2 regions of the Maritalea sp. S77 genome follow, and region 1 is predicted to be linked to the other one. Evidence: predicted binding sites of a transcription regulator. Region 1 holds the regulator's gene; the other holds the start of a gene.
The links. Region 1 encodes HrcA, which represses chaperone genes, less so after heat shock. Its sites were predicted from a motif close to GTTAGCACTCNCNNNNNGNGAGTGCTAAC; they were not measured.
Positions count from the first base shown of each region.

Region 2: the regulator HrcA is predicted to act here: its motif matches at 13,146-13,174, upstream of ACP15Y_RS05405 (co-chaperone GroES).

Region 1 is NZ_JBNAGG010000003.1:232,811-248,466, reverse strand. It holds gene ACP15Y_RS11970 (putative bifunctional diguanylate cyclase/phosphodiesterase) at 1-574, opposite strand, end outside; gene ACP15Y_RS11965 (GFA family protein) at 705-1,124, shown strand; gene grpE (nucleotide exchange factor GrpE) at 1,173-1,799, opposite strand; gene hrcA (heat-inducible transcriptional repressor HrcA) at 1,887-2,960, opposite strand; gene rph (ribonuclease PH) at 3,243-3,968, shown strand; gene rdgB (RdgB/HAM1 family non-canonical purine NTP pyrophosphatase) at 3,969-4,607, shown strand; gene hemW (radical SAM family heme chaperone HemW) at 4,600-5,763, shown strand; gene ACP15Y_RS11935 (flagellar protein FlaR) at 6,288-6,800, opposite strand; gene ACP15Y_RS11930 (penicillin-binding protein activator) at 6,807-8,081, opposite strand; gene rsmI (16S rRNA (cytidine(1402)-2'-O)-methyltransferase) at 8,257-9,147, shown strand; gene ACP15Y_RS11920 (YraN family protein) at 9,144-9,521, shown strand; gene gshB (glutathione synthase) at 9,532-10,479, shown strand; gene ACP15Y_RS11910 (MarC family protein) at 10,526-11,170, shown strand; gene blaOXA (class D beta-lactamase) at 11,189-11,989, opposite strand; gene ACP15Y_RS11900 (S-(hydroxymethyl)glutathione dehydrogenase/class III alcohol dehydrogenase) at 12,191-13,300, shown strand; gene fghA (S-formylglutathione hydrolase) at 13,581-14,420, shown strand; gene ACP15Y_RS11890 (alpha/beta hydrolase) at 14,427-15,137, shown strand; gene ACP15Y_RS11885 (hypothetical protein) at 15,337-15,656, shown strand, end outside.
Region 2 is NZ_JBNAGG010000001.1:1,123,376-1,139,031, reverse strand. It holds gene ACP15Y_RS05470 (PAS domain-containing protein) at 1-252, opposite strand, end outside; tRNA gene ACP15Y_RS05465 (tRNA-His) at 476-552, shown strand; gene ACP15Y_RS05460 (hypothetical protein) at 585-2,378, opposite strand; gene ACP15Y_RS05455 (L,D-transpeptidase) at 2,433-3,092, opposite strand; gene ACP15Y_RS05450 (response regulator) at 3,263-3,802, opposite strand; gene ACP15Y_RS05445 (DNA-3-methyladenine glycosylase I) at 3,890-4,510, shown strand; gene hisS (histidine--tRNA ligase) at 4,626-6,116, shown strand; gene ACP15Y_RS05435 (ATP phosphoribosyltransferase regulatory subunit) at 6,118-7,218, shown strand; gene hisG (ATP phosphoribosyltransferase) at 7,215-7,940, shown strand; gene ACP15Y_RS05425 (DoxX family protein) at 7,959-8,342, opposite strand; gene ACP15Y_RS05420 (TSUP family transporter) at 8,519-9,292, shown strand; gene ACP15Y_RS05415 (methyl-accepting chemotaxis protein) at 9,404-11,026, shown strand; gene groL (chaperonin GroEL) at 11,107-12,753, opposite strand; gene ACP15Y_RS05405 (co-chaperone GroES) at 12,809-13,099, opposite strand; gene ACP15Y_RS05400 (glycosyltransferase) at 13,359-14,492, shown strand; gene ACP15Y_RS05395 (ArnT family glycosyltransferase) at 14,494-15,656, shown strand, end outside.

The DNA.
Region 1 (15,656 bases):
AAGCATATTGCAGAACGCCATCTTTCAAAACGGGATGGTTCACCTCAGCGTAGTGTAAGGGTTCGTGATGGCCGTCCCCAGCTCCCAACCGCACCGTGTGGCTGGCAAGGTCCACTGCAAGCGTGTGCGTCAAGTTTGCGTGGAATGTGCCGTCAACATGCATGTGAGGCCCAACCATTGCCTCAGCAATGCGTGGTTCACCTTCAACGTCATGTTCATCATGATCATGGTTGGCGGCAAGCCCAGACGTCTCCTCAGGATGAAACTGGTTGGCCTCAAACCGGACCTCGCCGTTTGGTGCCAAAAATTGAACAGAGTAAATATTTCCCACGTCACGCAATTGGCGCAAAATCCGCTCTGTGAGGGAAAAATTGGCCTCGCCCTCAAGCAAGCGCTCAATATTGTGTGTTTGTGTTGCCGCGTTTTCGGCCCACCCAACTCCATCAGCTCGCGCATCTTGCAAGAGCATGTGATTGAGAATGGCCATCATGGCATAAATGCAAGCGGCGATGGCCGAAATTGCCAATAATCCTGCTGCGAAATAAAGTTTTTTGCTTTTCCAGTTAACCGTCATGGAATGCCCCAAATTATAAGTGTAGACATATTAAAAGACGGCTGGGCAAATTGGGTTAACATCGCCTTCAAAGGCAATATAAATTAAAAATAGAGTTAAACGTAAATGAATCGGGGGGTTAAAAGGACCTATGCAACAGGGTAAATGCCAGTGTGGCGCGGTGCAAATTGAGGTGGCTGACCTGCCTCATGAAATAGGTGCATGCTTTTGCGCCGCATGTCGCAAAATCAATGGTGGCGGGCCTTTGCTTGGCGTGCATGGCAACAGTGAATTAAAGGCCAGCGGGCAAGAATTCATTGAAACCTATGTCTCGTCAGACTGGGCGGAACGCGGCTTTTGCAAGAAGTGTGGCACAACGCTTTTTTACCACCTCACCGTGGGCAGCAAAGATTATATTTATTCTGCAGGCCTGTTTGATGATGCTGAATTTGAAATCGCCAGCGAAATATTTGTCGATGCCAAGCCCGCCTATATGGGCTTCTTGAGCGAGAACAGCGTCAAAAAGACAGCGCAGCAAGTCTTTGAGGACGTTAATAAAAACGACGCTTAAGGGAGCCCTTAAGCGTCGTTTCGCACTTCTTTAATGGATAATCGGGCTTTAGACCGATTTATCGATATTGTCGCCCTGGTCAGCCGTGGCGGCTGGCGCCGTTTTCGGACCACCTTTGGCCACGCCCACCATAGCCGGGCGCAACACACGCTCGCCAATCACATAACCGGCTTGCACCACTTCCGTCACGGTGCCTTCCACGGCGTCAGGGTTTGGCACTTCAAACATGGCTTGGTGGAAATGCGGATCGAACTTTTCGCCTTTCGGCTCAATTTTCTTAATCCCATTCTTTTCCAACAGGCGGATCATTTCGCGCTCTGTCATTTCCACGCCTTCGATCAAAGATTTGAAGGTGCCTTCAGCTTCGTCCCGCGCCTCTTGTGGCATGGTCAACAATGCACGAGACAAATTGTCCGTTGCCGTCAACATATCACGGGCGAAATTGGCAATGGCATATTGCCGTGCATCTTTCACGTCACGTTCAGAGCGCTTGCGCAGATTTTCCATTTCGGCAACCGCACGCAACAAGCGATCCTTCAGCTTGGCATTTTCGCTTTCCAAAGCAGAAGTCGGATCCGCAGCTTCAGGCGCATCGGCTTCACCTTGCGCTTGTTCTGCGTCTTGGGTCCCATCCTGAAGTTCGGTTTCGTCTAGCTTTTTATCGTCGTCGCTCATCATTTGGCTTCTAACTCTACATGTTAAAATTCGCTGTTGCCCCGCATATCGACCATTGGGCGATCAATTTCAAGCTTTGTCTTGGCATCAGCCCCGCTTATGGATCAATTTTGACACCACATGGGCCGTATAATCCACTGCAGGCACGATGCGGGCATAGTTCAGTCGCGTGGGGCCAATCACCCCGACAACCCCAACAACCTTGTCATTATGGTCGGTAAAAGGCGACAAAATGACCGACGAGCCAGAAAGAGAGAACAGTTTATTCTCAGAGCCGATAAAAATCCGCACCCCGTCCGCATCGCGGGTGTCCGAGAGCAAATCAATAATTGCCTTCTTGCTTTCCAACTCATCAAACAATTGCCGCACCTTGTCCAATTCCTCATTGGCCATGGTGTCATTGATCAAATTGGCCCGTCCACGCACAATCAAAGTTGGGCTTGCGTCATTATTGTCCTTCGACAAGGTGGCCAGCCCGGCTTCAACCAACGCATTGGTCAAATCATCTAATTCGGTTTGCTGCCGTTGCTGGGCCTTTTCCATTTGCTGCAGCGCTTCTTTCAGCGTGTGACCCACCACAAAGCTCGACAAATAATTGGAAGCTTGCGCCAGCTCACTCATGGTGAGGCCGGGCGGAATGGGGAACACACGGTTCTCCACATGTCCGTCTTCACCAACCATCACTGCCATGGCGAGGTTTTTCTCAAGCTGCACAAATTCAATATGTTTCAGCACGATATCGGCTTTGGGTGCCATCACTAGCCCCGCGCCGCGTGACAAGCCAGAAAGCACTTGGCTGGCTTGGGTCAAAACATCTTCGACCTTTTCATGCTGCGCCACATCGGCAAAATTTTGCGAGATCGCACGGCGCTCCTCTTCATTCACTGCGCCCACTTCCAGCATGGCATCCACAAAAAAGCGCAGTCCCGATTGGGTTGGCGCACGCCCGGCAGAGGTGTGCGGTGCGGCGATCAATCCCAAATCCTCCAGGTCCGCCATCACATTGCGCACAGAGGCAGGGGACAATGAAATATCCAGCGCGCGCGACAATTGCCGCGATCCAACCGGCTCGCCGGTTTCCAGATAGCGCTCAACCAGTCGCCGAAAAATATCCTGCGAACGCGCATTCAGCACAGATAGAAAATCTTGGTTGTTGGTCATATCTCTTTTGCGTTTGATGATCACTGATCTACTATTTAAGCGCTGTTTGCGCCAAGGCCAAGCCCTTGATCAAAACCATGCACCTTGGCCACTGTCCACAAGCCAACGTCGCTAAGTAAAATTCAGCTAAAATTATGCCGAAATTGAGCTGAACTCTTGTAAAATTTCACAAAATTACAGTTTGAGCTCTAGTTCCGCCGGGTTCGGCCTTAACGATCCCTTTACCTTAAGCCGTGAAGCCGCTAAGAGCAGGTTGAAACGCTTAAAGCACAAGGAAAAATCATGCGACCCTCCAAACGCGCGCCCGATGAAATGCGCACCGTCAAAATTGAACGTAATGTGTCCAATCATGCCGAAGGGTCATGCATGATCAGCTTTGGCAACACCAAAGTGTTGTGCACCGCCAGTGTGGAAACCAATTTGCCGCCTTGGCGTCGCGGCCAAGGTTTGGGCTGGGTCACGGGCGAATATGGCATGTTGCCACGCTCAACGGGCCAGCGTATGCGCCGCGAAGCCACAGCGGGCAAGCAATCTGGCCGCACCCAAGAGATTCAAAGGCTTATCGGCCGTTCCCTGCGCGCCGTTGTGGACATGCAGGCGCTGGGTGAAAACCAAATCACTGTTGACTGCGACGTGATTGAAGCCGATGGCGGCACCCGCACCGCCTCCATCACAGGCGCCTTCATCGCCATGTGTGACGCGGTGGCGTGGATGAAAGAGCGTGAGATCGTGGGCGACAATGTAATCCGCGAACATCTCGCCGCCATCTCATGCGGTGTTTATCAAGGCACACCTGTGCTCGATCTTGATTATGATGAAGACAGCGCGGCTGAAACAGACGCCAACTTCGTGATGACAGGCGATGGCAAATTCGTTGAAATCCAAGGCACGGCTGAAGAACAACCCTTTAGCGCTGATGAGCTACAAAGCCTCATCGGCTTGGCCCAAAAGGGCGTGAGCGAATTGGTTGAGCTGCAAAAACGCGCCTTGAACGGGGAAACAATCTAAATGGCACTCACCTTAGAGCGCGGGCAAAAATTGGTGGTCGCAAGCCACAATGAAGGCAAGGTGCGCGAATTGCGCACATTGCTTTCTTCCTTTGGGTTAGAGCTTATTTCCGCCGCAGAGCTGGATTTGCCAGAACCCGAAGAAACCGGCACCACCTATCAAGAAAATGCCGAACTCAAAGCATTGGCCGCCGCCAAAGGCGCAAATCTTTGGGCCTTGGCCGATGATTCAGGCTTAAGCGTTGACGCGCTGGATGGCGCGCCAGGCATTTATTCTGCCCGTTGGGGTGGCCCAGAACGCGACTTTGGCAATGCCATGGTGAAGGTGCACACTGAATTGATGCAAAAGGGCGCAATGGGCCCGGGCCAGCGCACAGCGGACTTTGTGGCCGTGCTGTGCTTGGCGACGCCCGAAGGCGAAACCGAATGTTTTGAAGGGCGTGTTTCCGGCAGCTTGGTATGGCCGCCCCGCGGCGACAAAGGCTTCGGCTATGACCCCATGTTCCTGCCCGAGGGACACACCCGCACTTTTGGCGAAATGACTGAAGATGAGAAACACGCTTGGGCGCCAGATAAAATTGGCTTGTCGCACCGTTCGCGCGCCTTCTCCAAATTTGTAGAGGCCTGCTGCATTGGCTGATTTTGCCACCGATCCCGAACTCTTCGGCGTTTATGTCCATTGGCCCTTTTGCGCTGCCAAATGCCCCTATTGCGACTTCAATTCGCATGTGCATCGCGGCCCGTTTGATGAAGTGGCCTATGTGGATCGCTACATCAAAGAGATAGAGCATCAGGCACAATTGGTACCAGACCAAGTGGTCAGCTCCATCTTTTTTGGCGGCGGCACCCCGTCCTTGATGGACCCGCGCAGTGTTGAGCGGATCATTTCGGCAATCAACCAAAATTGGCGCTTGGCCAACAATGTGGAAATCACGCTTGAGGCAAACCCCACCAGCGTCGAGCAAGACAAGTTTCAAAACTACCGTCTTGCCGGGGTCAACCGCGTGTCGCTTGGTGTGCAAAGCCTACGGGCGGAACCATTGGCGGCGCTGGGGCGCATGCATTCAGTGGATGAGGCCAAAAAGGCGCTGGATCTTGCGCGCACCACGTTTGATCGTTTCTCGTATGACTTGATCTATGCAAGGCCGCACCAAACGCTGAAGGAGTGGGAAGAAGAGCTGTTGGAAGCACTCTCCATCGCTGACCGTCACATCTCGCTCTATCAACTGACCATCGAAGAAGGCACCCGCTATTTTGACCTGTTTCAGGCTGGAAAATTGCAAATGCCTGACAGCGATCTCGGCGCCCATTTTTATGAGCTCACGCAAGAAATTTGCGAAGATCACGGGCTGCCAGCCTATGAAATTTCCAACCATGCGCAGCCGGGTGAAGAAAGCCGCCACAATCTGATTTATTGGCATTATGGCCAATATGCAGGCATTGGCCCCGGCGCCCATGGCCGCTTGGTTGTGGCCAACAAACGCATCGCGACTTCAACTGAACGCATGCCCTTTAAATGGGCTGAGCGGGTGGATGAAAATGACATAGGCTTTGTTGAATATGATGCGCTGTCGCGCAGCGAACAGGGCGACGAATATTTGCTGATGGGCCTGCGGCTTAAAACCGGCATTGACCCACTCCGCTTCCAAAAATTGGCGGGCCATCCGCTGAAGTCAGAGCAAATCGAACATTTGATGGGCATCGGCTTTATCGAATATCTCGACAATGGCAACTTGCGTGTCACCGATAAAGGCTTTCCGGTACTCGATGCGGTTGTGGCAGATCTGGCGGCATAGGGGATTTTTTGCCGCCACTGTGCACCATGCGCCCGTTCCCGGCACCCCGGCTCTTTTTATGTTGCCGCCACCGCACGCCACGCTCCAGTCCCCGGCGCACTTGGTATTTTTTCCTGCCGCCGTCGTTCGCTTCGCTCACTACCACGGCACCCCCGCCGATTGGTGTCTTTCAACGATTTTGTGCAGGTGAGAGAAAAGGGGGAGGAGTAAAGGCCACCTGTTGCCCGCGTGCCCGTGCAGACAAGGCGACAACGCCGCCGACGGGCGCACCTGCTGGTATTGTGCAAGGCGTAGCAACCCCTTCTCACGTCATTACCGGACTTGATCCGGTAATCCATGTAGCAGTTGAGATTTGGCATTAAAGCATGTCAGCGGTGCCACTTCGCATGTTCTGCTTGGATCCCGGATCAAGCCCGGGGTGACGAGATGCTGTGCCGCCGATGACGAGACTTACAAAAAGGGTGGACGAGCAGGGCGAGGATCCCGGCCCACCGTTTGGGCCCGCCAAACCCCACAAAATACATCTAAATCGGATTGCGTTTGAACGTGTTGAGCTCTCTGGGCGAGCGAATGTGGATGATGCGGCAGGTTTTTGCACGTTCGCTTAGTTCCGCCAAAAGCTTTGGCCGAAGTACGCGGTGCACGTGCCACATCATTTTATAAAGTCGAAACGTGACAGGCAGCATGGGGCATCCGTTGGGACCATCGGGGCGACCAACGAAAATCGACTTGATCTGGCGTTTGGTGGTCCACCAATAATGTAGCCAGAGGGGATGATCGACAAAAATAATGGTGTCAGAAGCCTTCAAGCGCTCAACAACGCTGTCCCATGGGCCGAAACCATCAATCAACCAGCGATCTTGCGATAGCGCACTTTGATGCGCGCAGTTGAACGTGGCTTTAGGCGTTGGCACCCAACCGGGTTGCCATTGCAAATGGTCAATCGAAATGTTGGGAAGGTCATGTGCTGCGCAAATGGCGGCGCAAAGTGTAGACTTTCCGCCACCCGCATTTCCAATCACGCTAACCCGAGTCATCGCAAATTACTGCGAAGCCACAACGTTTGCGCTTGGCATTTTGGCGCTGTCCACCACGCGGCTGCCGCCCAGTTCTACCTGTTTGATCACCAAGGCATGTTCGTTGGTGCCATCATTGCCAAAGCGGAACACGCCATCTTGGCCAGAAAAGCCGCTGGCGCGGGTTAGCTGATTGCGGTCATATGGTGGCGTTGAGGTGGCCAGGCTGGAAGAGTTGGCCAACAACACGGACGTGTAGGCAAATGTGACCATTGGGTGCGGTGTTGTGCCATAAAGCGCTTCATATTCAGGCTTAAGTTTATCATATCCTGCGCCATCGACAGCAGGGAAGAATGCGCCAGCCAAAAATGGTGTTTGGCTGATTCTGTCGTCCCCATCCCAATCGGCAGAGCCGAGGAATGTGAGGCTGTTTTTGTCGATCTGAGCTGATTCAAGCAGCACGGCGATAGAGGGGGCAGTGGCCCGATCTGGAATAAACAAGGCATCAATTTGCCCGGAGAGCAAAAATGGCACCACTTGTTCAACGGCGGTGCGCGCCTCAGTTTCGTTTGAGAACTGATAGATGCCTTGAATGTTGGCCCCGCTTTGAGATGCAGCCACACGGAAGGCACCTTCTTGAATTTGACCAAAGGCCGTACGCGGCACGATGGCAGCAAAGCTTTTGCGGCCAAAGCGTTGTGCATATTGAATGGAGCGTTTCACTTCGGTTTCAGGCAACACATTGAGCAAATAAATGCCAGATGCAGCGGCACCCGAATTGTTGGAATAGCCGATCAGCGGCACACCGGACGAACGCGCCACAGCGCCAGCAGCCCGCACACTGTCAGACCGCAGCGGCCCCAGAATGAGGCTTGCGCCTTCGGTGATCGCCTCTGCAGTGGCCGAGCGAGCGGTGACGGCGCTGCCGCCAGTATCTTTAATCACAATTTGCACGTTGCGGGGGAAACCGGCAGAACTGTTGATCTTATCAATTGCCATTTTGGCGCCATTGCGCATGGAGGTGCCCACTGTGGCCAAGCCTTCATTACCTGAAAGCGGCAACAACATCGCCACGCGAACATTGCCTTCGCCGATGATCTCGCCTTTGGCAGGCGGCAAATTCGATTGGTTGCTCAAATCCGGGCGGTTCAAACCCCGGTCAAGACCAGAGGACGGGCCAAAATTGAAATCAGGTGTACAACCCAGCATGGCGACGCCCGCCCCAATGCTGGCCAGATATTTCAGGCCCCGTTTCAATGATGTACCTGTGATTTTATCGGCTGCAGCGCGAATAAATGCCATGCCCAAACTCCTATTTGGTTTATGCCACCGCCTTTGTGCACAAACCTTATTTCAACATCGTTCCAAAATGTGCCAAATGACACTGATGACGATGCTTGTCCCCGATGCGCGATACACTATAGTGTGAGCGCTTAACAGCTGAAATCAACATATATTTAGGAATTGAGCAAATTCTATGGCGCAATTATCCCCGGATCGACGCTATTTTATCGGCGAACATGGCATGAATGCGTCGAAAACCCCGCCGGGCCTTTATATTGTGGCCACACCCATCGGCAATCTTAAGGACATTACGCTGCGGGCGCTTGAAATTTTGGCAGGCGCAGATTTGATTCTGTGCGAGGACACACGCACCTCAGCAAAGCTACTTTCTGCCTTTGGCATCAAAACCCCACGCAAAGCCTTGCATGAACATAATGAGAGCCAGATGGCGCAACATATTGTTCAACAGGTGCAAAATGGCCAGGCTGTAGCCCTGATTTCAGACGCAGGCACGCCGCTCTTGTCCGACCCCGGGTTTCCGCTGGTGCGCGAGGCGGCAAAGTCTGACATTGATGTGATTGCATTGCCGGGGGCGTCAGCTTTGTTGGCGGGGTTGGCTGTGGCCGGTTTGCCCACGGACCAGTTTTCGTTTTTAGGGTTTTTGCCGACAAAACAAATGGCGCGCAAGGACAGGTTAAAAGAACTGGTCGCCCGACCGGAAACCTTGGTGTTTTATGAATCGCCCAAACGGGTGGCCGCCAGTTTGGCCGCAATGGCGGTGGTTTTTGGGGAGCACCGCCCAGCGGTGGTGGCACGGGAAATCACCAAAAAATTTGAGACCATATATCGCGGCAGTTTGGCTGAACTGGCCGCCGAGTTTGAGGGACAGAATGTCAAAGGCGAATTGGTGATCTTGCTCGACGGGGCCAGCATGGACGCCCCACCCAATGAGGATGAATGGCAAAAAATATTGGCGGATCGGCTTGAAGAAATACCCTTGCGTAGCGCCGTTGATGAAGTGGCCCAAGGCTTTGGGCTGAAGCGCAAACAGGTCTATCAAGCGGCGTTGGACCTAAAGAAATGACACAGCGCCGCCAAAAAGCTGAGCGTTTTGGACGCAAAAGTGAACGGGTGGCGGAGATATTTTTGCGCTTAAAGGGCTATCGAATTTTGGCGCGTCGGGTAAAAACCCCTTTGGGCGAGCTGGATCTGGTGGCGAAACGCGGCAAATCCCTTGTTTTCATGGAAGTGAAAGCCCGGCGCGGCCCGGGCGCATTGATGATGGCGATCGAGCAAATCAAGCCGCATCGCTATCGCCGGGCGGCGCAATATTGGTTGGCCAAAAATGAGCAATATGCTAGCCATCAACAACAATTTGATGTGATCGGGCTTGCGCCGTGGCGTTGGCCCGTCCATATCCAAAATGCCTTTGTGGCAGAAGATTCATATGAAGGGTGAGACGCGCCTTATGACCGATAAAAAATTGAAAATTGCCGTGCAAATGGACCCCATTGCCGCCATTGATCCCGCAGGCGATTCCAGCTTTGCCATGATGCTTGAAGCACAGCAGCGCGGTCATGAGGTTTATTATTACACCCCGGCCACATTGAGCTTGGAAAGCGGTGTGGTGAAAGCCGAAGTGGCGCCCGTCAAACTCTTTGACGATCAGGATCATTGGTTTGAGCTTGACCCGTCAGCATTGCAGGATTTGAGCATTTTCGACGTCATCTTGCTGCGCCAAGACCCGCCATTTGACATGCATTACATTACCACCACCCATTTGCTGGAGCGGTTGCATCCAAAAACACTGGTGGTGAACCATCCAGATCACGTGCGCAACGCGCCGGAAAAGATCTTGGTGACCGATTTTCCTGAGCTAATGCCGCCCACGCTGGTAACGCGCGATCGCAAGCAAATCCAAGATTTCCGTGCGCGCCACGGCGATATCATCATCAAGCCGCTTTATGGCAATGGCGGCGCTGGCGTGTTCTTGCTGCGCCAAGACGACCACAATCTGGTGTCATTGTTGGAAATGTTCGAAATGAGTTTCCGCGAACCCTTTATGATCCAGCAATATCTGCCGGATGTGCGCAAGGGCGACAAGCGCATCATCATTATCGATGGCGAGCCTGTGGCTGGCCTCAACCGCATTCCAGCGGAAGGTGAAAGCCGCTCCAACATGCATGTAGGCGGTCGCCCTGAATTGAGCGAACTCACCGCGCGTGAAAAAGAGATCTGCGCTGCCATCGCCCCGGCATTGAAAGAGCGCGACTTTATCTTTGTGGGCATTGATGTGATCGGCGACTATCTCACCGAAATCAATGTGACCTCGCCCACGGGCATTCGAGAAATCAAACGCTTCGGCGGCCCCGATATAGCCGCGCTGATTTGGGATGCGATTGAAAAACGCCGCTAAGCGTGCCAGACTTCATTTGTTTGGGGCGTTTAAGGGCTGATCGCGTATGCCAATTGAGACATTTCTGGTGTCATTCACCACATATTTTGCCACCATTGGGCCGGCAGATATTGTGGTGTTATTTGCAGCGCTAACAGCGGGTGCAACTGCCGCTGAACGCCGGGCCATGGTGTTTAAAGGCGTGGTCATTGGCGGCGCGGTGCTTCTATTTTTCGTATTTTTTGGCGAACCCTTATTGGCCATCTTCGGCATCAGCCTGCCTGCCTTGCGCACGGCGGGCGGCATCCTGTTGCTGCTCATCTCCATCGATATGGTGTTTGCGCGCTCATCGGGCGGCACCTCCACCACAGATGAAGAAAATGCCGAAGCTGCATCATCATCAGATATTTCGGTTTTCCCATTGGCAACGCCGCTGATCGCAGGGCCGGGGGCAATTGGGGCCACAATTCTTTTGATGGCCGACGCCAGCGGCGACCCGCCACGGCAAGTGGCCGTTGTTGCGGGGTTGCTGCTGATCCTGATGCTCACCTATTTGTTTTTGCTGGGCGCAACGCAATTGCAGCGCATTCTCGGCTTCACCGTGTTGCATGTGATTTCGCGCATTGTGGGCGTGTTGCTCGCGGCGCTGTCGGTCCAATTTATCTTTGATGGCTTGATGACCAGTGGCCTTTTGGGCCGTATGAGCCTTTAGATAATCCCAACCTATCGCTTAGTCGGGCAGATAGGGGATCAAATCTGTCATCACGCCGGACTTTGCGCGGGTGCTGGCGGAGCCTTCCATTTTCTGATCATCTTGGCGCAGGCGCACAAATATTCGGCGCTGATTGCCTTTTTCTGCCCAGCCCACATACCAGCCATAGGGATGTGCCCGGTCCAGCGCACCATTTTTCAAGCGTGGATAGGCCATGCCGGTTTTGCCAAAAACCTGCCAGCCATTGACCATTTGGGTCGGCATGGCGGCGCGGCTATGGGCATAGGCGGCCTCGGAAACGGGCAAGTTGCGATTGATGTAGCGGGCAATGAATTGCAATTGTTCGCGCGGCGAGATGGCAAGTGACGAGGCAATCCACGCACGCTCCAGCCCGTTATTTTTGCCGGGATCTCCCGAAAAGTCGCCATTGCCATAGCGAAAATCATGAGCGTAATTTGTCAGCTTTTCGGCGCCCATTTCTTTGGCGATCAATTGCGAGTACCAAACCACGGAATAGGTCAGCCAATCTGTGGGGTCCGTCTCGCGCTGCCAGTTTTTGCCGCCCCACGCGGCATAGCCTTGCTTGAAGGCCCATTTGGGCGTGTGCGGATCTTTCAAAATGCCGTGATCAAACGCCATGATCGCCAGCGCCAGTTTGAAGGTGGAAGCCGGGGTAACGCGGTCATCGCATTTGCCCTTTTCGGTCAAAATCACATTTTTAACCGGATCAGCAATCAGGGTGCATATATGCCCTGCATAAGCCGAAGGTGCCCAAAAACTTGTCGCTAAAATGAATAAAGTGGCACGTTTAAAACGCATGAAAGAATACCCCAAATACAAGGCCCAAATCAGACTGACTAATTTTGGCCTAGCCATTATGGCGGGATTATGGACAGGGCGGCGTTCGCCTGATTGCAAAGTGAAATTGTGCTTTGCGGGCCACATCAAATTTGCTGAAATTCCCCACTCGCCATCTGGCTGATTCTCAGATAGCGTTTAACAAAAGAACGGGAGGCCATTATGGACGTAAGAGCAGCAATCGCCACCAAAGCGGGCGCACCATTGGAAGTAACAACTGTACAGTTGGAAGGCCCGCGTGACGGGGAAGTGCTGGTGGAAATCAAAGCCACGGGCATTTGTCATACGGATGAGTTCACCTTATCCGGTGCTGACCCTGAGGGCATTTTCCCGGCCATTTTGGGCCATGAGGGCGCGGGCATTGTGGTGGAAGTGGGCAAAGGTGTCACCTCGCTCAAGCCGGGCGACCATGTGATCCCACTCTATACGCCCGAATGCCGCGAGTGCGAATATTGCCTCAACCCGAAAACCAATTTGTGCCAAAAGATTCGCTCCACCCAAGGGGCAGGCTTGATGCCGGATGGCAGCTCGCGCTTCTCGATCAATGGCGAGAAAATTTTCCATTATATGGGCACCTCGACCTTCGCCAACTTCACCGTGGTGCCCGAAATCGCCTTAGCCAAAATCAACCCGGACGCCCCGTTCGATAAGGTTTGCTATATTGGCTGTGGCGTGACAACGGGCATTGGCGCAGTGATCAACACGGCCAAGGTGGAGCCGGGCGCAAACGCGGTCGTGTTTGGCTTGGGCGGTATTGGCTTGAACGTGATCCAGGGCCTGCGTTTGGCCGGGGCCAATATGATTATTGGCGTGGACACCAACCCAGAAAAGAAAGCTTGGGGCGAGCGTTTTGGCATGACCCACTTTGTCAATCCAAAGGAAGTGGAAGGCGATATGGTGCCTTACCTTGTGGATTTGACGGGCGGCGGCGCGGATTACACATTTGAGTGTATCGGCAATGTCAATTTGATGCGGCAAGCGCTGGAATGTGCCCATAAAGGCTGGGGCGAAAGCGTCATTATCGGCGTGGCACCTGCTGGCGCTGAAATCTCAACGCGCCCGTTCCAATTGGTCACAGGCCGTACCTGGAAAGGCACTGCTTTTGGCGGCGCGCGTGGCCGCACCGATGTACCAAAAATCGTAGATTGGTACATGCAGGGTAAAATCGAAATTGACCCCATGATCACCCATACGCTGAGCCTTGATGAGATCAATAAGGGCTTTGATTTGATGCATAGCGGCGAAAGTATCCGCTCCGTAGTGGTGTATTAGAAGACGATTTGGGCCGCCTTCTCATATCGTTCGCGGTTGAGCGGTGCTTTCAGCACCTAAACTGCGCGGGCGCGGGCCAAAAGTGGCCCGAGGTCCTCGCGATGCTCGTCCGTCATTTCACATACCCTGCTCAGTGTCTTTGCTGGGTACCAATAGGCGGGGATGCCGGGGTAGTGAGCGAAGCGAACGACGGCGGCGCGTAAAAAACTGGGGTGCCGGGGACGGGCGCAGAGCTCCGACAGTGCGCATTACATCCTGCGGCAAATAAAGGAACATAAACATGACGCTAGAAACCATCTCCGAAGCCAGAGTCTTTGAAGGCACCCAAGGGGTTTATCGCCATCAGGCTGTATCGACCAATTGTGAGATGACATTCGCCGTGTTTGTGCCACCACAGGCCAAAACTCAAAAATGTCCCGCGCTATTCTATCTGTCTGGCCTGACCTGCACCCACCAAAATGTGTTGGATAAGGGCGAATATCGGCGTATGGCGGCGGAATTGGGGATCATCATTGTGTGCCCAGATACCTCACCCCGCGGCGAGGATGTGGCGGACGATCCAGAGGATTGGCAATTGGGCAAAGGCGCGGGCTTTTATCTGGATGCCACCGAAGCGCCATGGGCCAGCCATTATCAAATGCAATCCTATGTGCGCGACGAGCTTTATGATCTGGTGCTGGCCGATTTCCCGATTGATCCAGCGCGTATTGGTGTTTCTGGCCATTCCATGGGCGGCCACGGGGCACTGACCTTGGCATTGAAAAATCCAGACAAGTTTAAAAGCTGCTCCGCCTTCGCGCCCATCGTCAACCCTTCCAGCTGTGACTGGTCCACCAAAGGGCTTTCGGCCTATTTGGGTGACAATCCGCAGGCATGGCGGCAATATGATGCGGTGCAACTGATCGAAGATGGCGCGCGCTATGATGCGCTGTTGGTGGATCAAGGCGAAGCTGATGGATTTTTGGAAGACGGGCTGAAGCCATGGTTGCTGCGCGATGCCTGCGAAAAAGCGGGTATTGGCCTCACGCTGAATATGCGCGATGGCTATGACCATTCCTATTATTTCATTTCCAGTTTTATGGACGACCATTTGCGCTGGCATGCCGCGCGATTGGGGTAGACCTTCGTGAGTAGCGCCGAAATTTGCACGTTAACCGGGGCCAATGGGCCTTTTGAGGTGGGGCACTTTGCTGGAGATGCTGGCGCACCAACATTATTGTTTGCGGCCGGGCGGGGCGGTAGCCCAGACCGGCATCAAAATCTGTTGCAGGGGTTTCATGCGGCAGGATTTAACGTGATTGCCCCCCATTTCGACATGCTGCCAGATCCTGTGCCCACGCGTGCAGAATTGCTGGATCGATTAGATCGGCTTTCGACCGCTGTGGAGCAGCTTGCCTCGAAACATGCACCGCTCTTTGGTATCGGCCACTCCATTGGTGCATCCATGTTGCTGGTTTTGGCAGGGGCAACCGCTTACACAATTAAGCGCGAACTGATCGCGCACAAATTGCCGCGCGACATTGCGCATCTCGCCCTGCTTGCCCCGGCCATTGATTTCTTCCGTGGCCCCAACGCGCTGGACACGCTCACCACGCCTCTTTCCGTGATTGGGGGCACACAGGACAACATCATCCCACCCAAGGCCCTCCAGCTGTTCGCTGCACTGTGCCCACCCCAGCTTGATTTCACCGTCCAGATGGTGAACGGCGCGCACCATTTTAGTTTTATGGACCAAATGCCACCACATATTAAGGACGAAAGTCCTCAACAGCGGGCCGAAGAATTGCGCACGCTATATGCGAGCATCCAACGCATTTTTTCGAGAAAGTGTAATTAAAACGACACGATGGAACCATATCCATACTCATCCGTTTCTGATATGAAGCCTTAACAAAGGCGCGCTTTGCAAATGAGTTTTGGCAAGGCCGCAAACAACGAAGTAATTGGGTGCTGTCTTGTTAAAATCGACCTCCAAATCAGTTTTGCTAGCGTTATCGCTGTGCGTTCCCGCCCTTCAGGGCGCGGGCGCACAATCTATGCCGAACGATGCTTCATCATCCGCTATGGCTGAACCTCCTCAAGTGATGTCTAGCTATGATTTTGATGAATCGGTTTTTATCTTCGGTGGTCGTTATCACAAGGGCTATTTTGGGCACACCTTTACCCCCAACCCCATTCCTGAAGATTTCTATGGCCTTGCTGTTGGCTACCAAAAATTCTTCATAACTGATCCTGAAGGCTGGAATTGGGGCCTTGAGACGGGTGTTGCTGGTCGCTTTGGTGATGGTCCTGCAACAGCCGAAATCTGGGCTGGCGGCGTGGGCCGCTATAATGGCTGGGTGCTCGGCGATACGGT
Region 2 (15,656 bases), on a different contig from region 1:
CCGCATCCGTGACAGGCTGGCACGGCCGTGGGAGCCCAAACGGATCAAGCGGTTGATTTGCCCACGCAATGGCACAGGGTCCGGCAAAAGCTTCACGCGTTTCTTCTTGGCTTTCGTGCGGAAAAGGCGTGCGGCGAGGTTGCGCCACAAAAGGCGCGTGCCATCCTCGTCCCAAAACCATACAGGTCTTGGGTCCAAGGTGTAACTCAGCACCCGTTTGCCAATTTCGCTATGTACCCAGTGTGAACGCATATACTTTCAAGACCTTGCCAAGGCTTATCACCAGCTTTGGTGAAAAAATTTACGTTTTCTTAATATAATCAATAGGTCCAGTCGTCTAGCGTCGGGCCTTGATCCGCGCCAAAAGACCTTTTTCATGGTTAAGATGAAAAAGTGAAAATTTTTTTGGAAGAGGGGCTTTTGCCCTCTTGCCAATTCAAAAGTCTGGCCCTATGTTCGCGCGCACAAATGATGTGCCGCCTTAGCTCAGTAGGTTAGAGCGCTAGATTGTGGATCTAGAGGTCCCCCGTTCGATCCGGGGAGGCGGTACCACCTTCCCCGAATGTTACAAATTTCCGTTTGTCCTACTTTGAGAGACGCAGGTCGCTCAGTTGGTCAGCAATCGCTGTGAAAACATCATTGAGCTCGCTTGCGTCCGCTGGGAAATAGGCCTTGCCCGCATCAGTGGCGCAATTGGTCAACATGATGCCGTTGTCGGACGTGGAGGTGACGCCAAGCCCAATCGTGTAAACCTCAATGCCGACATCCCTTGCCTTCGCATTCTCACAAACTTGCAAAGTGCGCTTGTTCATTTCAGTGCGGATTTGTGCTGAGGTAGAGCTTAGGTCGCCCATGCGCTCATTATAGTGCAGGCCATACATGGAATAATAATAGGTGTTGTTGAAGCTATCGCCGCTCGGATAACCCGTATTTTGGCCATCTGTCATCAAGATCATGACTTTGCTGGCGCCTTTGTCGTAACCAACACCTTCGGTGAATGGCTCTTGCGGTGACAGCACCCGCCACCCCCACATCGCGCCCATATGAATGTTCGTGCCCCCAAGCGCATCCATTGCGTTGATCTTGGTTTTGATCGACTTCATGTCGTTGGTGAGCGGTGTTACCGGGTCCACGGTGCAGCTGCCGTTAGGAGAATAATATCCAGTTTGATCTGCACTTGCGCCTTCATATTTACAAGTACGTTCCTGGCGCTCACGGAGACCAAGGCCCACAATATCGCATGTTTTACGTGTCACGTTGCCGTAGTAATAGCTCCACCAGCTCGAACTGGAGGTGATCGGCCGACCAAAGCAGTTACACGTGTTAGGCGGCATACTCGATTGACCTGAATCAGGTTCAAACTCGGAATAGCTCCCAGAAGAGTAAATGCGCCCGGACCACTCAGTCACTTCGCATTCGCCGGTGGAACCAGCGCTTGGGCAACTAGAAGGCGAATCATCCAGATAATTGAAACGGTAGGAAGTGCCGTCAGGTGTATCTGGTTGAAACAGCGGCACGATATAGCTGTCCCCATCAGAAGGGGTAGGGGCCTTATCAAACACATCCAATCGCTCAGCAAAAGGCAGTGAAGGGTTGTGAGGACGTGCCTCCACACAACCTGCCCAAGTTACATCGCTCATGGCATCAAACAAATCAAACCGACTCAGCCGCTGAGATGCCTTGGTGATGTCATGACCCGTTGTTGAATCATCGTCATCATCGAAATTGTCCCAGCTGATGGATGAGCGACCATCTTTGTCGATCCAGTTGGAATTTCGATAGGCTGGGTTGACTTTGATCATGTCTGTAAAGGGCACCAAGCCAAAATAGACCTTGTTGGGGAAGTCTTTATATTCGGAAATGATATCAACCGCCAAAACTGCCGCTTCGCGCAATCGCTCAATTTTTGTGCCGCCCATCGAACCAGAGTTATCGAGCACCATGGCAACTTCCAAACGGTTGCGTGCCCGTGTTGCCTCGGCTTCGATCAACGCTTCCATTTTGTCAATGCCGACAAATTTCACAAAGAAGGTAGAGCGGCTAATCCGCGCTTGCAGCAACAGGCGACCTTCCTCTTTGTCGATTTCTGGGTCGAGCATATTGACGGAAACGCCTGAATTGCCGATGCCTTCATTCAAGAGCTTGGCTGCTGCTGCTTTGATCTCAGCTTTGGTCTGGGTATGGATTTTCGGCTGCAGGGCCAATACGGCCGCATCCATTGAGATCTGAGCAGTAGATCGATTTTGCTGAATGGCTACGAAATCCACCACCGAACCGCCGGTGGCGATCAGCACAATCGCCATAACGCCGAAGATGACGGCGAAAGCACCGGACTCATCGCGATGAAACCGTTTAAGCAGCTTAGCAAGTAATAACATGTGGCCCACAAGTCAGCTAAATTAGGATGCTGAATTGTGGGCCAAAAAAGTAAACTAAATCACAATAACCTTCGCACCGATTGAGGCGCGTTTGTATAGGTCGATTATGTCGTCATTCGTCAGGCGAATGCAGCCGGAGGAGACCTTGCGGCCAATAGACCAAGGTGCCGTTGTGCCGTGAAGACGATATAATGTGTTGCCGATATATAGGGCGCGGGCACCCAGCGGGTTGTTGAGGCCTCCCGGCATAAAGGCTGGCAGCTCCGGCTGACGCTTGCGCATTTCGGCAGGCGGTGTCCAGCTCGGCCATTCGCGTTTGGCGGTGATTTTATGCGTGCCGCTCCATTCAAATCCCTCGCGTGCAACGCCAATGCCATAGCGCATGGCGCGGCCATGACCCAAAATCAGATACAGATAGCGCGAAGTGGTGTCGACAATGATTGTGCCTTTACCCTCTTGCGAGTTATAGGGCACAACTTGCCTAAGATAGCGCGGATGCTGGCCATATTTGTTTTGCACTTGCAAACCGTTGCGCGGCTTGCCTGTTGTCACCGTCATGCCGGAGGGCGGCGCGACATAAATTGTTTGGCCAAAGCTATTTTTGGTTTTCACCAGGCCATTATTGCCCGCAAATGCACTTTGGCCGCCTGTCGCCATCAACGCTACAGTCAACCCCAATGCCAAAATACCTTGCTTCAATGCTGAAAATTGCATGACTCATCACCTTGCCGCGTGCGCGGCGGTTTTCATAAAATTAGAGTCAAATGATAAAGGAGGACGCCAAATAAACCGTGAAGTGAGATGGTAACCATCCCCTAAAAAATAAGGGTTTATAGGCAGTTAAGCCGTATGGTTAACAGGTCTAGCAGTGACGAGAAATGGGCCTACAAAAAGGCGGTGTCTGCGTCGTCATCATCGTCCAGAAGGCGACTATCCAAGGCATCTTCTTCTTGCACCTTATTCAAATCTTCTTCTTGAACTTTATTGAGCAAACCAGACATGGATTGGTAATATCGCCGCCCATTTTGGAAAACTTCGTTCAATGCGTTTGACATGGCGGCAGCTTTGATCGGCTTGGCCACAACTTGGTCAGCACCCAAGCTCAATGCGCGCTCAATATTTTCCCTATTTGTGTAGGCAGACATAACGATGGTGGGAATGGTGTGCGCCGGACCGAAACGGCGGTCGCGGATAACACTTAACATGCCTGCACCTGAGATTTCCGGCATATACCAGTCGATCAGCAAGGCATCATAATGGCCGCTTTGCAAACGCAACAAAGCCTCGGCGCCCGTGTTCGCCTCATCGATATTGTGGAAACCAATTTGCTTTAGATTGGCAACTGCCAAACCGCGTGCATACTGATTGTCATCCACAATAAGCAGATTGATATTATGCAAAGCTGTGCTTGATCGCTCTGACAATTTTGTTAGCCTGCCAGTTAATAAATTGAGAATAGAATTTAGATTGTGGGAATGTAATTAATTCTGAACAGAAAGCAATGCCCAATTATGGATTCCCTAAACAATTCATCACGCTGTTTTTGGTGCGGAGACGATGAGCAATATATTCACTATCATGATAGCGAGTGGGGCTATCCTGTAGACGACGATCGGCGCCTGTTTGAAAAGGTGTGCCTTGAAGGTTTTCAATCGGGTTTGTCTTGGCTGACCATTTTGCGGAAACGCGAAAATTTTCGGGCTGCTTTCGACAATTTCGACATTGAAAAAGTCGCGCGATATGATGAGCGCGATGTGGATCGCTTGTTGGCAGATAAGGGCATTGTGCGCCACAAGGGCAAAATTGCAGCCACCATCAACAATGCTCAGCGTGCCATAGAGCTGCGCGATGAATTCGGAACACTGGCGGCCTATTTTTGGCAGTTTGAGCCGCAGCCAAGTGAGCGGCCCGAGGTGAAAGACGAAGCGACCTTGCGCAAAATGGCGCAAACAGAGGCCTCGCAAAAATTGGCGAAGGACATGAAAAAGCGCGGTTGGAAATTCTTCGGGCCCACCACTGCCTATGCCTTTATGCAGGCAATGGGATTGGTCAATGATCATACGGATGATTGCTTTGCCCATCAAAAGGCAGAAGAGGCGCGCAAAAACTTCTCACCGCCACAGCCAAAATAAGCCCGGTTTTATCGGGCTTTGACTTGTGCGATGGGGCATGATCGTTTAACTAGCGACGCGCATGGTGTTTTTCGTGCCATGCAATCAAGTTCGAACTCAACAACTAGGTATGATCATGGCTAAAAAAGCAAAGCGTTTAACGCCCATTTTGCCGCGCGGATTTGTAGACCGCGACCCCGATGAAATCATCGCGGTGGATGCCATGATCCATCGGATCAAAGCTGTTTACGAACGCTATGGCTTTGATCCGCTTGAAACGCCTATGTTTGAATATACCGAAAGCCTGGGCAAATTCTTGCCGGATACGGATCGGCCTAACGCGGGCGTATTCTCCTTGCAAGATGATGACGAGCAATGGATGAGCTTGCGGTATGATTTGACCGCGCCTTTGGCGCGTTACTTCGCGCAGAACTTTGAAACCTTGCCAAAGCCTTTCCGCTCTTATCGTCAAGGCTATGTGTTCCGCAACGAAAAACCGGGCCCGGGCCGCTTCCGTCAGTTTATGCAGTTTGATGCCGATAGTGTCGGTGCGCCGGATGCAGCAGCCGATGCGGAAATGTGCATGATGATGGCCGACGTGATGGACGAGCTAGGCCTGTCCGGCAAATTCGTCGTGCGGGTGAATAACCGCAAAGTGTTGGATGGTGTGCTGGCAGCAGCCGGTTTGGGTGATGACGCCGAAACCTCTTTGATCGTGCTGCGCGCCATCGACAAGATGGATCGTTTGGGCGTTGACGGTGTGAAGTTGCTGTTGGGCGAGGGCCGTGAAGACGAAAGCGGCGATTTCACCAAAGGCGCAGGCCTGAATGCTGATCAGATCGACCGCATTCTCGCCTACGTGACCGCCGATGCCGACAGTGGAAAACTGTTTGATGTGCTGGCCGAGCAGGTCGGCGACAATGAACAAGGCCAACAGGGCGTGGCTGAACTCAAAGAAATGCAGGCGCTCTTCGATGCGGCAGGCTATAGCCGCGATAAGGTGAAGATCGACCCGTCTGTCGTACGCGGCCTTGAATATTACACCGGGCCCGTATTTGAAGCGGAATTGACTTTCCCAGTGACCAACGAAAAGGGCCAGACCGTGATCTTTGGTTCCGTAGGCGGCGGTGGCCGTTATGACGGACTGGTGAGCCGTTTCCGCGCGGAAGCAGTGCCAGCAACGGGTTTTTCCATCGGCGTCAGCCGTCTGGCCCATGCCTTGCAGCTGGTGGGCGAATTGGGCGACAAAGAACGCTTTGGCCCCGTTGTTGTGCTGATCATGGATAAAGACGAGATCGCCAATTACCAGAAAATGGTCGCCGAATTGCGAGCGGCTGGCGTGCGGGCCGAGCTTTATCTCGGCCAGTCCAAAAATATGGGCAAGCAGATGAAATATGCTGACCGCCGCAATGCACCAGCCGTGGTGATTGAAGGCTCGGAAGAGCGGGCCGCTGGCGAAGTGCAGGTGAAAGATTTGGTGGCGGGAAAGATCGCTTCCAAAGACATCACCGACAACGCGGAATGGCGCGCCGCGCGCCCGGCTCAGGTCAGCGTGAAGCGCGATCAGTTGGTCGAACACATCAAATCGCTTGTCGCGCAAAACGAAACACCGGACGCTGCGAGCTAAGATGGCTTTCTCCGCAACAGAATTGCAGCAAAAGCGCGACGCGCTGGAAGCCAATATCCGGCAACGGGCTGACCTGACCGCGCCGGACATTTTACAAAAGTCGGATTTGTTTTTTGATCTGGCAGGTGAAGATATTGGTCGGCGCTTGTTGTTGACCACGGGCGCCGATGGCACCAATTATTGCCTGCGGCCAGATTTTACCCTGCCAATTGCAGCAGCCTACATCGAAAAACATCCAGACTTCGAACCAAAATCCTTTGGTTATCTGGGGCCAGTTTTTCGCCAGCGCGAAAATGGCCCGGCTGAGTTTGATCAAGCCGGGTTGGAATTTTTGGCTGCGGAAAATGGCGATCAGGCCTTTGAACAGTGTCTGGCCTTTGCCATCGAAACCGCTGCGCTTTATGGCGAAGAAAAGCCGCGCCTGCACTTAGGGGCGGTTGATCTGTTTGAAGCATTGCTAGATCAGATTGAATTGCCAGATGTGTGGCGCCCCCGCGTGCGCGACCGTTTTGGCCATGATGCCGCGATGGGGCGGTTGCTAGACCGCTTGTTTGCGCCAGAAGATCAACATGATCAGCCGGAGCTACCAAAAGATATCGATGCAGCCAAAGCCAAAATCCTCGAAATGATGGATGAGGCAGGCTTGTCGCAATATACCGGGCGTACCGCCGAGGAAATCGCTGTGCGCTATTTGGAAAAGCGGCAATTGGCAGAAGCGCCAGTGCCCGCCACCACAGTGCGCACCTTGCGGGAGTTCCTGTCAATCACAGGCCGGGCGCATGAGCAAGTGTTCCACATCACGGCCTTGGCGCAGAAGGTCGGCATCAATCTTGATCAGCAATTGGAGCGCCTGAGCGCACGGCTGACCAAGCTCAAAGCAGATGCACCTCACATTGAGGTGGAGTTTGATGCAGGCTTTTCGCCGCGGCTCGATTATTACACCGGGCATGTGTTTGAACTTACGTCAAATCTCACAGGCGACGTGTTGGCGTCTGGCGGGCAATATGACCGTCTGTTGCAGCGTTTAGGCGCGCAGAAACCTGTGACCGCGATTGGCTGCGCCGTCTGGGTAGATCGGTTGGAGCAGGGAGGCGCACGATGAGCTCGATACTTTTGGCCATTCCGTCTAAAGGGCGGTTGGAAGAAGCCACCCGCGAAGTTTTTGCAAATTTAGGCATGTCCATTGAGCGCCCTGGCGGCGCGCGCTCCTATCTTGGCGAAATGGCGTCCATGCCGAATGTGACGGTGCGCTTCCTCTCTGCCAGCGAAATTGCCCGCGAACTCATTGCTGGCAATATTGATGTGGGCGTGACAGGCGAAGACCTTGTGCACGAAGCGGCAGAACGCGGCATTGAGCAGGTTGAATTGGCAAAGCCACTAGGCTTTGGCGGTGCAGACGTTGTTGTGGGCTTGCCAGAGAGTTGGGTTGATGTGACCGCCATGCGCGATTTGGCTGATGTGGCGTCAGACTATCGTCACCGCCATGGCCAATGGCTGCGCGTGGCGACAAAATACATCAATTTGACCCGCAAACATTTTGCGCTGCACGGCATTGCAGAATATCGCATTGTGCAGTCCATGGGCGCGACAGAAGCCGCACCGGCGTCAGGCGCAGCTGAATTGATCGTCGACATCACATCTTCTGGGTCAACGCTAACGGCCAATCAGCTCAAAGTGCCAAAAGATGGGGTGATTTTGAAATCTGAGGCGAATTTAGTCGTTGCCCGCAATGCCAATTGGGATGGCGACAAGCTAAACCTGTTGCGGAGCTTTCTCGACAAAATGGAAAAGGGCCTCGGTGAAACAATCACCGAAGCCCTCTAAAATCGCAAGATTATTTGATTAGTCTTTGTCGATGGCAAATGCGCCTGGTCCATTCAACCAGAGGTACAAATAGCCACCTGCCATGGCCAGGTTCTTCATGAAGCTGGTCATTTGCGCTTGATCTGCAGGTTGGAAGTGCGCCATGTAGCCACTGGCCAAGCAAAACAGTGCAAGCAATAGCGCGGCGATGCGAGCCTTAAAGCCAACCAAAACAGCCAAGCCAGCAACAAGCTCAAAAAGGCCGACCAAATAAACACTGACACCCGGCATTGGAATGCCCAGTGCTTCAAAATAGCCAGCGGTTGCTGCAGCAGCAGTTAGCTTTGAAAATCCTGCCATGATGAAAATCACTGACATCAAGATGCGCGCCACAAGAGGCGTTGCCTTATTTACCCCGTCCATAATATTCTCCGTTTTTGACGTGACCCGCAAATTAATCAGACGTAAAAATTATACAATACATTAAAATTTGTACAATTTGTTCGAATAATAGAAACAATGTCTTGTCGTGTATCTTGTCTGGCCCAAGGGTGCACAGAGCGGCATAATGCCCCCATCTTTTCGAGTCGGAACCTTCCATGGAATATGAATTAACGCTGTTAGTGATGATGGCATGCGTTGCCTTCGCCGCCGGATTTATGGATGCTATTGCAGGTGGTGGCGGGCTGTTGAGCCTCCCCGCACTGCTGTTTGCGGGCCTGCCGCCCGTGGCGGCATTGGCCACCAACAAAATGCAATCCGTGGTGGGCGCATTAGTGGCAGCCACCACCTATGCGCGCAAAGGTTATGTAGACTTCCGCCAGTTGGGCTTTGCTATCGTGACCACCTTTATCGGGTCTGTCATTGGCGCTTTTTCCGCAACCCAGTTGAACACCGACATTCTTTTGTTGCTGGTGCCAATCTTGTTGATTGGCGTCGCGGCTTATTTCTTATTTTCACCGCGCCTTTCTGATGAGGCACGCGCAGATCGGCTGAACTTTGCATTGTTTGGGCCATTGATGGGCTTCACCATTAGCTTTTATGACGGCATCTTTGGCCCCGGCACTGGCTCATTCTTCACGGCTGGCTTTGTGACCTTGTTCGGTTTCGGGCTCACCCGCGCCGTCGGCTCCACCAAAGTGCTCAATGCCACATCGAATGCTGCTGCGTTGATCTTCTTCATCTATGCAGGTGAAGTGGTGTGGGCCGTGGGCGGTGCCATGATCATCGGGCAAATTGGTGGTGGCTATCTCGGTGCCATCACAGGCATGCGGTTTGGTGCACGCTTGATCAAACCGATGATTGTGGTGATTTCAACCGCGATGGCTGTTCGTTTGCTCTGGCCGCAAATCATTGATTTATTTGCAACTTAATTCAGTTGTAACTTTCGCTTAATCCGCCGTTAATTAACATGGTTCATATTGCGTTAAGAGGGGGGCCGATCCAATCGGCCATTTATGATGCAAATATGGAGGGGAAAACCTGTGTCTCAGGATCAAGATCAGGTTTCGATTGACGAGCGTCGTGAGATGATGGAGCTAAGCGCTGACGCAGCACAGCGCGTGGCAAATGCCAAAGATCACATTCTATCTCATGTACCAGACGCGCTCGATCGGTTTTACGGCAAAGTCGCAAAGACACCTGCACTCAAAGCCTTTTTTGAGTCAGAAGAATTGCAGCAAAGCGCACGAACGCGGCAAGTTTCTCATTGGGAACGCATCGCGGATGGTGCGTGGGATGAAGAGTTTTTGCGGGCCGGTCGCCAAGTCGGCCATGTCCACGCCACCATTGGTTTGGAACTCAAGCATTATGTTGCGGGATACGCTCTGGTCGCTGAAGACCTCATCAAAGGCGTTATGCTGGACATGCTAGCAGACGACAAAGGACGCAAAGGTCCTTTTGGCATTGGCGGCAAGTCTTCAGGCAATCAGCCCGACATTGTTGCGCAAACTGTTGCAGACATGATGAAAGTGCTGATGCTCGACATGGAACTGGCCATCAGTTCTTACGTGCATCAAACGCGGCGTGAAACTGAAATGGTCAATGCCGAAATGCAAGATGTATTGTCGGCCGCCGTGAATGGCGATTTCGACAAGCGCGTCGATTTGGAAGTGCAGGATGACAATCTAAACGCGCTCATTCAAAGCACCAATCAATTGATGATTGAACTGGGCGACCGCCTGGAAGAGGCGGACGACGCGTTGTTCTCGATGGCCAATGCGGATCTAACCCATCGGGTCGAAGGGCAACGCTCTGGTGCCTTCGCGCGCCTTCAGGGCAATATAAATGGCGTGGCCGATCAACTTTCGGACTTGGTGGGCAAAATTCAAGGCACATCTCGGGCGCTCAAAAGCGCAACTGGCGAAATCCTGTCGGGCGCCAATGATCTGGCAGACCGCAGCAACCGTCAAGCCGCAGCGATCCAAGAAACAACAGCGACGGTGAAAAGCATGTCACAGGCTGTTGCCGAAAATACCTCGCAAGCGCGAGAGGCGATGCAGCAAGCAGATGATGTGCGCCGCACTGCAGAAGAGGGCGGAGAAGTGATGGGCAATGCGAGCCAGGCGATGGAACGCATCACCGACTCGTCGAGCAAGATCTCCAACATTATTGGCCTGATCGACGATATCGCCTTTCAAACCAACTTGCTTGCGCTCAACGCGTCTGTCGAGGCAGCGCGTGCAGGTGAGGCGGGCAAAGGCTTCGCCGTGGTGGCTGTTGAGGTTCGGCGACTGGCCCAGTCTGCGGCTGAGGCTTCAAATGAAGTCAAAGCATTGATTGAGCAATCGGCCCACGAAGTCACTGATGGCACTAAGCTGGTTAATCGCGCGGCGGAAAGCCTCAATGCGATGTTGGATGCCGCACGCAAAAACAATGAGCTGATGGCATCCGTCGCTCAAAAAAGCGAAGAGCAATCCTCGTCAATTGATGAAATTTCAACAGCGATTATGCAGATCGATGAGATGACGCAGCATAATTCTTCCCTAGTGGAGCAAACAAATGCGGCCATCGAGCAAACGGAAAACCGTTCGCAAGAATTGGATATGATGGTGGATGTGTTCAAACTCACCACCGGGCATGAACATAAAGTGTCCAAAGCTGGCTAAGCTTTTCGGTTTTGAATTGATCATGAAAAAGGGGCGATCCGAAGATCGCCCCTAATGCTTTAAAGCGTTGGATAGCTGGCTTAGAAGCCCATACCGCCCATACCGCCCATGCCACCCATATCAGGTGCAGCAGGTGCAGCGCCTTTTTCTTCTGGGATCTCAGCAACCATTGCTTCTGTTGTGATCAACAGTGAAGAAACAGATGCGGCATCCTGAAGGGCAGTGCGCACAACTTTAACAGGGTCAATGATACCCATCTTGATCATGTCGCCATATTCAGATGTCTGCGCGTTGTAGCCATATGTGCTTGAAGAGTTTTCCAACACTTTGCCTACAACAACAGAGGCTTCGTCACCTGAGTTTGTCGCGATTTGACGGATAGGAGCTTGAAGCGCACGCTGAACGATCTTGATGCCTGCATCTTGATCAGCATTTTCACCTTTAGCAGTCAAAGCTGATGAAGCGCGCAGCAATGCAACGCCACCGCCGGCAACAATGCCTTCTTCAACCGCAGCGCGTGTTGCGTTCAACGCATCATCAACGCGGTCTTTACGCTCTTTAACTTCAACTTCTGTTGCGCCGCCAACTTTAATAACAGCAACACCGCCAGCAAGTTTCGCCAAGCGCTCTTGCAATTTCTCACGGTCATAATCAGAAGAAGTTTCTTCGATTTGAGCTTTGATTTGGCCAACACGAGACTCGATGTCTGCGTTTGAGCCAGCACCGTCAACGATTGTTGTGTTTTCTTTAGTAATGTCGACTTTCTTTGCAGTGCCGAGCATATCCAAAGTTACGTTTTCCAGCTTCAAGCCAAGATCGTCAGAGATCACTTGGCCGCCAGTCAACACAGCAATGTCTTCCAACATGGCTTTACGACGATCGCCGAAACCAGGTGCTTTAACAGCAGCAACTTTCAAGCCGCCGCGCAAACGGTTCACAACCAATGTGGCCAAAGCTTCGCCTTCAACATCTTCAGCGATGATCAAAAGCGGACGAGAAGACTGAACGACCGATTCCAAGATCGGCAACAAAGCTTGAAGGTTTGACAATTTCTTGTCGAACAACAAAATGTAAGGATCTTCAAGTTCAGCAACCATTTTCTCAGTGTTGGTGCAGAAGTAAGGTGACAGGTAGCCACGGTCGAACTGCATGCCTTCAACAACGTCAACAACAGTTTCAGAAGTTTTCGCTTCTTCAACAGTGATCACGCCTTCATTGCCAACTTTTTCCATTGCACGGGCAATCTCTTCACCGATGAATTTCTCACCGTTTGCTGAAATCGTGCCAACTTGTGCAACTTCTGCGCTTGTTGAGATGTCTTTTTTCGCTTTAGCGAGGTTTTCGATAACTTCGCTAACAGCCAAGTCGATACCGCGCTTCAAATCCATTGGATTCATGCCAGCTGCAACAAGCTTCACGCCTTCAACAACGATTGACTGAGCCAAAACAGTTGCAGTTGTTGTGCCATCACCAGCAACGTCATTTGTTTTTGACGCTACAGAACGCACCATTTGTGCGCCCATATTTTCGAACTTATCTTCAAGATCGATATCTTTCGCAACAGAAACACCATCTTTAGTGATGCGTGGCGCGCCGAAAGATTTGTCGATCACAACATTGCGGCCTTTAGGACCCAATGTCACTTTAACCGCGTTAGCAAGCACGTTGACGCCTTTAAGCATCTTGTCGCGCGCTTCGGTTCCGAATTTTACTTCCTTAGCAGACATTATGTTTGCTCCTTAGAAACTCATTATGTTGGGGGTGATCAAAAAGGCTAAAAAATTAGCCTTCGATTACGCCCATGATGTCGCTTTCTTTCATGATCAACAGGTCTTCGCCATCGATCTTGACTTCAGTGCCTGACCATTTGCCAAACAAAACGCGGTCATCAGCCTTCACATCAGGTGTGATGTGCTTGCCATCTTCGTCGCGTGCGCCGGGGCCAACAGCAACCACAACGCCCTCAGAAGGCTTTTCTTTCGCAGTATCAGGGATAATGATGCCGCCTGAAGTTTTCTCTTCAGAGTCGACACGACGAACGACTACGCGGTCGTGAAGTGGACGGAAGCTCATGTTCGCTCCTTCAATTTCCAAATGAATTGACAATAATTTCGCTGCTATTAGCACTCTCATTTGGTGAGTGCTAAAAAGCATCGAACAGGAGATAGTGGCCGGGGAGGTGAGAGTCAAGAACTCGCCCAACAAGTTTTATAAAAAAACGATATTTGGGAAGCTAAAGCGATGAATCTATGTTTGCATTGGCCAAAGGATTGCGTTTGGGCAAAACTAGCGCTAAGCCTTCATCGAGTTTTCTAAGGGTAGTTGGGATTTCATGTCAGGGCAAGACCAAACATTGGCCGCCAGTGCAAACTGGAGCGCGCCGCACCTAACCATCGTTGTGCCGACGTTTAACGAACGCGGCAATATTGAGCTGCTGGTTGAAAAGCTGGAGGCCGTTTTTCAGCAAATGCCATTTGAAGTGATTTTTGTGGATGACAATAGCCCTGACGGAACCGCTGAATTGGCCAAGGAGATCGGTCAAGAAAAGCCTTGGGTAAAATGCATCAAACGCATCGGTCGTCGTGGCCTATCATCTGCTTGTGTTGAAGGCATGTCGGCGAGCAACGCTCCTTACGTTGCGGTTATGGATGCTGACCATCAGCATGATGAAACCGTATTGACACAAATGCTTGCCCTTGTTGAGGGGGACAAAGATCTGGTGCTGGCCTCGCGTTTTCTCGATGGCCGCTCAGCGGGCGAAGGGCTTTCCCGCTTTCGGGAATGGGGGTCGAATGTCGCCAACGCCATCGCCAATCTGGTCACAGGTACTAAAATCACTGACCCGATGACCGGCTTCTTTATGCTCAAGCGGGAAAAGTTTGAGCAGGTGGCGCCGTACCTATCGAGCGAGGGGTTTAAGATCCTACTCGATATTATCGCCACCGCGCGCAATAAAGGCGTGCCCCTTAATATTGGCGAAGTCGGCTTTACCTTCCGCGCGCGACATGATGGCGAAAGCAAAATGAGCCCGCTCATTGCCGTGCAGTTTTTCGGGCTGGCGCTTTCAAAAATGACTGGAGGCTATCTGCCGTCCAGCTTCTTCTTGTTCGCAGCAGTTGGCGGCTTCGGCGTTTTTGTGCACCTTTTGGCGCTCACGATTGCCAGCAGTTGGCTTAACTTCAATTTCACCAACGCACAATTGTTCGCCACAATCGTTGCGATGACGTCTAACTTCCATCTCAACAACATGTTCACCTATGCAGACCGACAGTTGCGCGGCATAAACTATTGGAAAGGGCTGCTCAGCTTCTATGCTGTTTGCGCTATTCCAGCCATCGCAAATGTTTCGGTGGCGGCATTCTTGTTCGAGGCGAACTCCTTGTTCTATTTGGCGGCCATCGCTGGCATCATCATCAGCATCGTGTTTAATTATGCCATGACACGTATCTTCACTTGGCGGGTGTGACATGAAATTGGGGCAACGCGACACAGTTCGCTTGATGGCTTGGCCCAAAAATGATGCGAATTACGCAAAACTGGTTATTTGGCTCATTGCGCTCACTGCGCTTTGGCGTATTTGGGCAGGCGCAATGGTCGGCTTCGGCATTGGCGAAGCCTATTATCTGGCTTCTGCGCGCGAATTGCATTTGTCCTATTTCGATCAGCCCCCTTTATTTCTTTGGGTGCTTTGGTTCACCAATCTGATCACACCGGGCGAAGCGCCTGTTTTGCTCAGATTGCCGTTCATCTTGATGTTCAGCCTGAGCACATGGGTCATTTTCCAGATGGGGCGGCGCATACAGAGCGCCCGCGCCGGTTGGATTGCCGCATTACTATTCAACATTTCGCTGCTGTTCCAAATATCCATTGGCGGTTGGGCACAGCCCGAAGCACCGCTAATGCTGTTTTGGCTGCTCACCGTTTGGTTTTTGTTGGATATATTCGCCGAAGAGCCCAAAGCACCACTGATCAGCTGGGCTTGGGTCGGCCTTATGCTCGGCCTGACCTTCTTGTCGAAATATCATGCTGTTTTTCTGCTATATGGCACAGGACTTTTCGCACTGATCGTGCCAAGCGCGCGCAAGTGGATTGTGCATCCCGGTCCATATGTAGCAATGGCGATTGCAGCCCTGATTGCATCGCCCGTATTGATCTGGAACTGGCAAAATGAGTTTATCTCATTCACCTTTCAAGGCGGACGCGCATTTGGTTATGATTTTAGCCCATTGCGATTGCTACGCATGGTGGTGGGACAACTGATCTATATTACACCGTGGATCGCGCTACCGGCTTTGTTTGCGGCCATCGTGGTCATCATCAAAGGTCCGGGCGCCACTTGGCCGCAGTCTAAATCCAGAGGCACAGCGTTCTTTTTGGTGATGCTGGCCCATGGCCCGATCTTTTTGTTCACAGCAGTTGCTGCCTGGTCTGAAACCCAATTTCATTTCCATTGGCAAGCGCCGGGCTACATGATGTTGTTTTTGGTGCTCGCCATGTGGATTGATGCTGCTTGGACGAGACATAAAAACCTGCTGTCTGTTTTCTTGCTGCTGGCGACAATCATCAATTTCGCTTTGATGAGCGTTCTCGTCACACACACCTCAAATGGCTGGTTGCGACAGGTGGTGCC